2 regions of the Pseudoalteromonas sp. NH0006-46 genome follow, and region 2 is predicted to be linked to the other one. Evidence: predicted binding sites of a transcription regulator. Region 2 holds the regulator's gene; the other holds the start of a gene.
What was found. The regulator ArgR, encoded in region 2, controls arginine synthesis, uptake and breakdown. The targets are predictions, from matches to a motif close to ANTGAATANNTATTCANT.
Positions count from the first base shown of each region.

Region 1: AC27I2_RS08930 (arginase family protein) is a predicted target of ArgR. The motif match lies at 2,517-2,534, and genes of this name have one in related genera.

Region 1 is NZ_BAAJML010000003.1:263,793-268,976, forward strand. It holds gene paeA (polyamine export protein PaeA) at 1-434, opposite strand, end outside; gene AC27I2_RS08925 (amino acid ABC transporter substrate-binding protein) at 568-1,269, opposite strand; gene AC27I2_RS08930 (arginase family protein) at 1,373-2,482, opposite strand; gene udp (uridine phosphorylase) at 2,926-3,681, shown strand; gene cdd (cytidine deaminase) at 3,743-4,669, opposite strand; gene ppc (phosphoenolpyruvate carboxylase) at 4,790-5,184, opposite strand, start outside.
Region 2 is NZ_BAAJML010000002.1:305,955-311,138, forward strand. It holds gene AC27I2_RS06225 (ABC transporter ATP-binding protein) at 1-643, shown strand, start outside; gene AC27I2_RS06230 (Dyp-type peroxidase) at 691-1,590, shown strand; gene argR (transcriptional regulator ArgR) at 1,587-2,054, opposite strand; gene mdh (malate dehydrogenase) at 2,279-3,211, shown strand; gene ispB (octaprenyl diphosphate synthase) at 3,293-4,264, opposite strand; gene rplU (50S ribosomal protein L21) at 4,686-4,997, shown strand; gene rpmA (50S ribosomal protein L27) at 5,014-5,184, shown strand, end outside.

The DNA of each region.
Region 1 (5,184 bases), on a different contig from region 2:
GCAAATGTAACCCAACGCATTATATTAACAACCTTAACAGCAACAGCTTCTGGCATGATCATCGCTAATCGCTTTGGCATTAAATCGGCGAATAAAATAAATAACGAGGTAATAGTAAAAAATGAGAATAAAAAGCTAATTTTCTCTACATACGCACCCTGGTAAAATAAAACCAATACTTTTTCAACGTATGGCGATAACGCTTGTTCACCTACAATGCCGCCTAATATAGCGATAGCATTAAGTGCTATTTGTATCATGGCGAAGAACGCGCCCGGGTTTTCTTGCAGTTTTAATACTGCGGCCGCATTTAAACTGCCTTCGTCTGCCATTACGCGAAGTTTTATTTTTCGTGACGCTGCAATTGCTATTTCCGACATAGCAAACAACGCACTGATCAAGATCAATAGACTAATCCCGATTAAATCACCCATTTGACGCTCCAAAAAGTTAGCGCTTTTTATATAAAAAGCAGCTGATTATAGTCGCTTTTTTAATCGCAGCAATTGATATTTTTAATTTATGTTTAAGTTTTTATTATTCAGTTAGTTAAATGGATTTTAGCCATTAATTAAGGGAGGAAGTTTGTCTAAATGCAAACTGTAATTTTGCAATTAACGACTCATCCATATTTATGTTACACGCAAAATATAACGGAGATTGAGCCGTATTTAAATCAAGCACTGGCTCGAGTAAATTTAATTTTGGTGATGTTTTGAGACGATAATTAAATTGTTTTTTACTTAGGACAACAAAATCAAGAATGTCACGGCGTGCACTAATTAACTTATCAATTTTATCTAGGTTATCAATTAGTAACAGATGTCGGCTTTCGTTAAAACCGCGCTCAAGTAAATAATGATGGCTAAAGTTATCTCTTAGTACTGCTATTTTATAGCGTTTGGCATCATGTAAGGTCCTTAATTTTATACCACGAGATTTTAGTCCAAAAATCGCTGACTCAAACTCTTCAAGTTCAGCTATCCACACAAATTTATTTTCTCTTGGTGGCAAACGAACAATTGAAAAAATGCAGGTGTTTTTATCTCTAAGGGCTGCATTATAAGACACACTCCAATTGTTAGCCGACATAGTGTAATTAATGCCAGCAGCATTAAGGGCGTTTTTTACCTTGTCTACAGAGCGCCCTGCCAACTGGTTGTTTGTATCGAGATATTGAAAGTCAGGGAAAACTTCCGTTACTATATTAATTTCGTTAGCATGAGCAACAGGGTATAAAAAACAAAGTAAAAAAACGAATCCCTTCATTCAATAAACCTCAGTGTAATTATTCAATAAATATAGTTGAGGCTGAGTAGACTGCTAGTTTTGAGTAGTCAATTAGATACAATTAAGCCTATAGTATTAATTTTTATTTGTTCATCGCATTAATCAAAAAGGCTGAAATTTTTGCGCCTTCTTTTAACGTTGTTTCAGAACTCGCTTGCCCAACTAAAGAACTGTCGGTAAATGGTGCTATTTCCATCATGTCAGCGCCTGTAATAGGAAACTCATCTGCAATGGCCGATAAAATATCTAATGCATGTTGAGGTGTTAACCCGTTATCCTCAGGAGTACCGGTTGCAGAAGCAAATTCTGCATCGAGGGCATCTATATCAAAACTAACATACACTTCGTCAACATTATCAGCTTTTAATTGTGAAATAGTATCTGCGGCAATAGCGGCTGCACCGCGTTCAATAATTTCATGCGCCCAATGTTGTTTAACCCCAAATGTGTTTTCCCAGTGTGATTTTGGTTTTCCACTTGAGCGTATGCCAAATTGAATTAAGTGATGTGGTGCAGGTAAAAACTCTAAAATATGTGTACACCAAGACCCAAAACATAAATCTATGCCTAGACGCTCCACAAGTAAATCGGTGTGCGCATCAAAGTGGATAATAGCCGTGCGCTTCCCTTGCTCGCGCTTAGCTTTTAAATAAGCTTTGGTTAATGGGTAACTAATAGAGTGATCGCCACCAATACCAAAAATACCTTTATCTTTAAACGTCGCGTAAAAGCTGTCGCACACATCTTCGGTAATTGATAGCGGACTGACGTAGTAATCGTTATTTTCGTTTCCGTATAGCGCTTTTTGGCAATTAGAGATAGTTGCGTCGTTTAGGTACTTGTCGTGCAATAAATGAGGAATAACACGTACATCGCCTAAGTCAAACGAATGACATTCGGGATGCTGATCAATTAATGCTGAACGAACAAATAAAGGACCCCAATTAGCACCACGTAGAATACCACCACCACAATCAGAACTAATTCCAAGCATTACCGCTTTATGAGGAGAGTGTGGCAACTCATTTAACGATTCACGCCATAACGTCTCTACATTTTCGGTTTGACCGTACAGTTTATTTCGAAGTGCTGCTTTTCGCTCTTTTGCAGTATTAACAGTAAAAACACCATCGCCAGGAGCACATAAGCAGTGCTCTACTTTACTATTAAATGCTTGAATTTCTTGACTCATAATAAATCCTTATGAATTGTTCTGTGCGTATTTTAGTGATTATTTATGCAAAATGATTAAACAGACCTAAACTTTAAAAAATTAAAAATTGGAATTTTTTAACGTATGTATAATTAAAATTAATTCTAAAAAAATTTAAAATAAAAACATAAAACACTGATATTTAATAAATTTTAATTAATACTGGCAATTGTCATTCATGACTAACCACTTGATTGAGTGATACTTATAATGTCTACGCTCACAAGTCAACTGCACACGTAAACCATAAATTTATGAGTGTGCTTGAATATTCATAGTTGGTGCATAAAATACGCTACAGCCCTGTTTTACTGGCCTAGGCACGCGCTCAATTTTATAAATACGGACATACGTCCTGTACTTAAGGTAGGTTTCTAGCAAAGATGCTAGATTGAAAAAAATTATTTTAAAAAGGCTTAGATATGGAAAAGGTATTTCACTTAGGACTATGTATTGACGATCTACAAGGTGCAAAACTTGCAATTGTACCCGGTGACCCAGATCGCGCTGCACGCATTTCAAAATTCCTAGACAACCCAACCTGTCTTGCTCAAACACGTGAGTTTCATGTTTATCTTGGTCAATTAAATGGCCATTCAGTTGTTATATGCTCTACAGGTATTGGCGGCCCATCTACATCGATTGCAGTAGAGGAACTTGCTCAACTAGGCGTGCGTCAATTTTTACGTATTGGCACTACGGGTGCTATTCAGCCTCACATTAATGAAGGTGAAATATTAATTAGCCAAGCGTCTGTGCGCTTAGACGGTGCAAGCCAACATTTTGCACCGCTTAGCTACCCGGCTGTGTCTGACTTTTATGCAACACAGGCCATGGTTGAAGCATGTAAAAATTTAAACATTGATTTTCACATTGGTATTACTGCATCTAGCGACACTTTTTACCCAGGCCAAGAACGCTACGATACACATTCTGGTTATGTGCCAAAAGCATTTCAAGGCAGCTGCGAAGAATGGCAAAAGCTAGGGGTAATGAACTACGAAATGGAGTCGGCTACATTATTCACTATGTGTGCAGCTCTTGGCTTGCAAGCTGCCTGTGTTGCCGGTGTATTAGTTAACCGTACTCGTCAAGAAATCCCTAACGTTGACCACGGTGAAATAGAAAGGAAATCAGTGGCTGTTGTGTTAGAAGCCGCTAAAGTGTTACTCGGTTAGTATTTCTTTATAAGTAAATTGATATGTAAAAGCACAGCTTATTAGCTGTGCTTTTTTGACTCTATTTAAGCGCAGCGCTAATTACTTGTAGCTCTGGCAAATCAGTAAATCCCGATAATACCGCTTTCGATACGCCCGCTTGATTTTCGTGCCCTTTCGTCTCTAACAGTGTGATGCCTTTCACTGTCTCCTTATCAAAACTAAGGCCAGCTAAAAAGAACTGACTCAACGCGCTTTGTAGAGGCGATAAGCTTGGACTATAGGCTGCGTTTTCTGCATAACTGCCGTAAAAATCCCCATTATTAAATGTACTTACTTTTACCGCACTAAAATTTTGACTGTACGGTACATACGCATTTAACGCAAAGCCAGCAAAAGTACCTTCAATCTGTTCATCATCAAAAACCGCAAGCTGAGGCTTTGGATTAAACAAGCTAAATTCGTTACCTAAATCGGTTGGCCCAAACGAGTGAGGTAATAGCTCTGCTAATTTAAAATGTTGGCTTGGAAGTAAAATATCAAATTCTTTCGCATCGGCTAATTCGTTCATAAATTGGCGACAGTAGCCACACGGAGCATCGCTTATAGCAATTTTAAGAATTTTTTTAGCACCATTTAACCAAGCGTTATTAATGGCAGACTGTTCTGCATGAACAACTAAACTCAACGCTTGGTGATCAAACTCTACATTAGCGCCAAAATAAAAGCTGATTTGTTGCTGCTCATCCATGGCTTTGACAATAGCACCCACATGAAAATGTGATACTGGAGCCACCGAAAACTCAGACGCTAAAGGCACTAAACCTTGTAATAATGAATCGACTGAAACATTAAACTCTTTGCACAGCTGTTCAATGTTGTTTGCGTTTAATATGCCGCGTTGCGACTTTAATTGGCTACGTAAAGACGCTGTTTGCGCTACGTTTAAAGAGATGTGTTTATTAATAAGTGCTGTGTCTTGTTGCACAGTAAAAGTTGATGAAGCCATAAGGTTTTTTAATTATTCAATGGCTAAGTAGTTTAAAAGGTTAAGACCCAAATTGCTAGGTTATTAAACATAAAAAAGGGAACACAGCGTGTTCCCTTGCTAAATAATAAACGTTAATGATTAACCAGTATTACGCATACCTGCAGCAATACCTGTCATGGTGATCATTAATGCATTATCGATGTCCCCTTCGTTATGCTCCTCGTTAGAGCGAGCACGGCGAAGCAATTCAACCTGCAATACATTGAGCGGATCGGTGTACGGGTTTCGTAAACTAATCGACTCTTTGATCCAAGGCTGACCGGCAAGTAAGCTTTTTTGTGGACTTAATGACTGCACAAGCTCAATAGCTTCTTCAAGCTCTTTTCGCAAAGTTACACCCAATGGCTTGTACATGTCTTCCACCAGCGCATTATCATAATGCTCACTTAACCAGCTATCGGCTTTACTAAATACCATTTCGAGCATTTCTAAACGGGCTCTAAAAAATGGCCAATTGAGGCTCATTTCGTTTA
Region 2 (5,184 bases):
TTCCGGAGGGCAGCAGCAACGTGTTGCGATTGCACGTGCATTGGCCTACAAACCTAGTTTGTTATTACTCGACGAGCCCTTTTCTAATATAGATACTCAAGTTAGGTTTGAGTTAATTGCTGATATTCGCCGCATTATTAAGGCGCAACAAGTATCAGCGGTATTTGTTACCCATTCCAAAGAAGAGGCGTTTGCTTTTTCAGACACGCTTGCCATTATGCATCGTGGAAAAGTTGCCCAACAAGGCACGCCAGAGCAGCTTTTTGCTGCGCCTAGGTCAAAGGTGGTTGCAGAGTTTCTTGGTCAAGGCATATACTTACCCGCACAAGCATTAACGGCAACTGAATATAAAACACCTTTTGGTACTGTTGAGTCTGATACGCAAGCAAGCCACAATTCATGTAGTGGTGAGTTATATGTGCGACCTCATCAAATTGAACTGGTGAAAGAGTGTCAAAGTGACAAACTCAGTAAACGGGCTACAATATTAAGTCGTCGCTTTATTGGTTCTGCTCATATTTATAAAGTTGTCATAGCCGAGCAAACGCTTGAAGTTGCAGCGCAATATGGCCAATCATTTGAAATCAATGAGCAGGTTATAATAAAAATAAAACCCCACACAGTGAACTTTTTTGAATCGTAATCAAATGTTATTTACTGTGTTTATATCTGTAAAACTGAGGAATAACAATGGCGCAAGCGCAATCTGGGATTTGTGCTGAAGCAAACCTACATGGTTTGCATTTATTTTTTAATGTGTTTGATGGTCAAGACGAATCATTGCGCGCTAAACTAAAGCAAGTAAGCGCTATTGAAGAAGAGTTTAACGATCAGTTTTCAGAGTCAATGTTGTCATGTGTTGTTGCCATTGGTGCCCAATATTGGCCTCATATCCTTCCTGAATATATTCCTAGTGAGCTGCAAAGCTTTCCCAATATAAATCATTCAGATCACCAAATGAGTGTCCAACCGTGTGACTTGTTTGTGCAGGTGCGTTCCGATAGAGAAGATGTAAATCACTTATTTGCACTGCAAGTTTTAAAGCTTTTTGCACCTGATGTAGAGCTGGTGGAGCAAATTCGTAACTTTCGCTTTTTAGATGGCCGAGACTTTAACGGCTTTATTTATGGTGGCGATATGCCACATGGTAGAAAAAAACGAGCAACCGCGTTAATTAATAAACCAGGGTGTTTTGAAGATCAGGGAAGTTATATTCATGTTCAACGCTACAAACACGACTTAACTGTTTGGCAGCATTTATCGCTCAGTGAACAAGAACAAATAATGGGCCGTACACGCCTAGATAACACGTTAATAACCCCTGCGTTAAATACGAGCCATGCCACGCGCAGTGAATTAAAAGATGAAGAAGGGCAACCCCTTTTGTTGAATCAAAGTATGCCTTATGGTGATGTTTATGAACAAGGGATGTTATGCATAAGCTGCGCAAGCACTGGGACTGCATTTGAGGCTGTATTGAATAGCCGTTTAGGTGAGGGGGAGTGTTACGACCACTGGCTTGATTTTACTCAAGCCGATATGGGGTCAGCTTTTTTTGCCCCCTCAGTTGGGTTTTTAAAGCAAATTTAAACCGTATCAAACAAAATACGTACACGTTCAAGTGTTACGTCTATTTCAGAAATTTTTGCTGGAGCAATAAATATAGTATCGTCTCCGGCAATAGTACCGAGTACACCATCGGCCTTTCCTAACGAGTCAAGTAAGCGGGCAATAAGCTGCGCAGCACCTGGGCTTGTGCGAATAATGATCATCATTTCATTATGCATAATATCAATTACTAACTGGCGTAATGGGCTTTTAGCTGTAGGCACTCCCATTTCAGCGGGGAGGCAGTAAACCATTTCTTGCTTAGCATTACGGGTACGCACAGCGCCAAACTTACTTAACATGCGTGACACTTTACTCTGGCTTATATTATCAAAGCCTTGCTCTTTGAGAGCATCAACTATTTCGCCCTGAGAGCCAAAGTTTTCTTCTTTTAAAAGAGACTTAAACGCTTTTACCAATGCTTCTTGTTTATCTTGAGGTTGCATAGTCTTTATTCATTATTGTTATTTATGCTGTAAATACTACACAAAAATGAATAATTATGCAGCAGTTGTTTAGTCAACTTGACAGTTTGATGCGATAAACCACCAAAGTTTACAACTATGGTCGAAAATATCGCAAAATAGGCCCGATAAATTTGTTTTTAGGCGCTAATTTCATTATCTTAAGGGCCACAAGTATTTCCTACCTCAAATGACGGAGAATTCCAATGAAAGTTGCTGTATTAGGTGCTGCAGGCGGTATCGGTCAAGCATTGTCTTTACTATTAAAAACAGGCTTACCGGCTGGTTCTGAATTATCACTTTACGATGTTGCACCAGTTGTACCGGGTGTTGCTGTTGACCTATCACACATCCCAACTGATGTTAAAGTAGCAGGTTTTGGCGCAGACGATTTAAACACAGCGCTTGAAGGTGCTGACATTGTTTTAATTCCAGCGGGTATGCCACGTAAACCAGGTATGGATCGTGCAGATTTATTTAATGTAAATGCCGGTATCATCAAAACACTAGCTGAAGGTATTGTTGCTAGCTGTCCTAAAGCACTTGTGGGTATTATTACTAACCCAGTAAACGGCACCGTACCTATTGTTGCTGAAGTGTTTAAAAAAGCAGGCACATACGATGCAAGCCGTGTATTTGGTATTACTACGCTTGACGTCATTCGTTCAGAAGCATTTGTTGCTGAACTTAAAGGTGTAGACGTTGCTACAGTTAAAGTACCTGTAATTGGTGGTCACTCTGGCACAACTATTCTTCCTCTTCTTTCTCAAGTTGAAGGTGTTACTTTCACTGAAGACGAAGTTGCTGCGCTTACTCCACGTATCCAAAATGCAGGTACTGAAGTAGTAAATGCTAAAGCCGGTGGTGGTTCAGCTACATTATCAATGGGTGCTGCTGCAGCACGTTTTTGTATGTCTTTAGTTAAAGGCCTACAAGGTGAAGAAGTTGTAGACTATGCATATGTTGCTGTTGAAGATGGTGATGCAGAGTATTTTGCACACCCAGTACGCTTAGGTAAAAACGGCGTTGAAGAAATTCTTTCTTACGGCGAACTTAGCGCTTTTGAAGAAAAAGCGAAAAACGACATGCTTGAGACTCTGAAAAAAGACATCAAAGAAGGTGTTGATTTCATGGCGTAATAGCCAAATTGAGCATTAAAAAAGCCTGCATTTGCAGGCTTTTTTGTTGATCTAAATTTATTTACATCGAGCCACTAAATATTAATGGTCACGGTCTACCGCTATGCGGGCTAAGCTGACTAATGCGTGTTTGTAATCAGATTCAGGTAAAAAGTTTAGGCAAGCAATTGCTTTATCAGCTTCTAATTCGGCTTTTTTCATTGTGAACTCTAAAGCATTGGTGTGCTTTAACGCATCTAATATAGCCTCTAAATTGTCCATTCCGTTACTGTGCTCAATGGCGTCTCGGATAAGCTGCTTTTGCTCACTGTTACCATGTTGCATGGCATATATGAGCGGTAGGGTAGGTTTTCCCTCAGCTAAATCATCACCAATATTTTTACCTAGCTGGTCTGCATCGGCATTATAATCCAGCACATCGTCAACAAGTTGAAATGCCGTGCCTAGGTGCATGCCATACAAGTTTAACGCATTGAGAGTGGCTTCATCATTGTCGGTAATAATGGCTGCAAGCCCAGTTGCAGCTTCAAACAACTTAGCTGTTTTAGAGTATATAACTTGCATATAGCTGGCTTCGGTTGTGTCTGGATCGTTGCAATTCATAAGTTGCAGCACTTCACCTTCAGCAATAATATTGGTTGCATCAGCAAGTATTTGCATAATTTGCATTTTGCCCAAACCGACCATCAACTGAAATGAGCGCGTGTAGATAAAGTCGCCAACTAATACGCTTGCAGCATTTCCAAATTCAGCGTTAGCTGTAGGCGTGCCTCGGCGCAAATTTGACTCGTCAACAACGTCGTCGTGTAATAAGGTCGCGGTGTGAATAAACTCAACAATGGTCGCAAGCGTAATGTGGTCTTTACCTGTATATCCTAGCGCTTTGGCTGCTAGAATAGCTAACATAGGGCGAACGCGTTTGCCGCCGCTGTTAACTATGTATAAACCAAGTTGGTTTACTAACGCCACATCTGAGCGCATTTGCGCATGTATAAGTTGATTGACGTCATTCATATCGCTTTCTATTAACGCCTGGATAGCTTTTATATCCATTGATCTCCGAGCCAATTTTTATGTGTGAACGGCGCAGATTGTACAACAAAAAACGCACTAGCTCGATATTTTGTGACGATTGATTTAAAAAACCCACTTAAAGTGCTTAATAAGTGCTTAATTTAATAACAAGTCTGTTTAATTATTGGGCAGTAAAAGTGATTTTTGAGTTTGAAGAATGAACTGCACAGGTTGCATTTTGCTCAGTAGGATTATTTTTACAAAGAGTTAAAAAGCGCTTGGCAAAAGGCTTAATTAATATAAAATAGAGAAAATATTGAATTGCTCTCAAAGCAGCTACTTTTTATTCATTTTAATTACAAAATAGGCTTGCTAGTTATTTCGCGTTAGCGTAAACTTCGCGCCCTATCGAAGAATATTTTAGTTGCACCGATTTGAGGGTGCACAGACGGAGTTAATTATGTACGCGGTTTTCCAAAGTGGTGGTAAACAGCATCGTGTGACTGAAGGTCAAACGATTCGTCTTGAAAAATTAGACGTTGAAACTGGTGCGGCAGTTGAATTTGATTCAGTGCTTTTAGTTGCTGATGGTGAGAAGATCGAGATCGGTGTACCGTTCGTAAACGGTGGTAAGATAACAGCTGAGGTTGTTTCACATGGTCGCGGTGAGAAGATTAAGGTTGTTAAATTTAGACGCCGTAAGCATTCTCGTAAGCAAATGGGCCACCGTCAATGGTTCACAGAAGTTAAAATCACTGGCATTAGCGCTTAATTAGAGGTACTTAGAAATGGCACATAAAAAAGCAGCTGGTAGTACTCGTAACGGTCGCGATTCAGAAAGCAAACGCCTAGGTGTTAAGCGTTTTGGTGGCGAATCAGTTCTAGCGGGTAGCATCATTGTTCGTCAGCGTGGAACACGTTTCCACCCTGGTACAAACGTAGGTATCGGTAAAGACCAC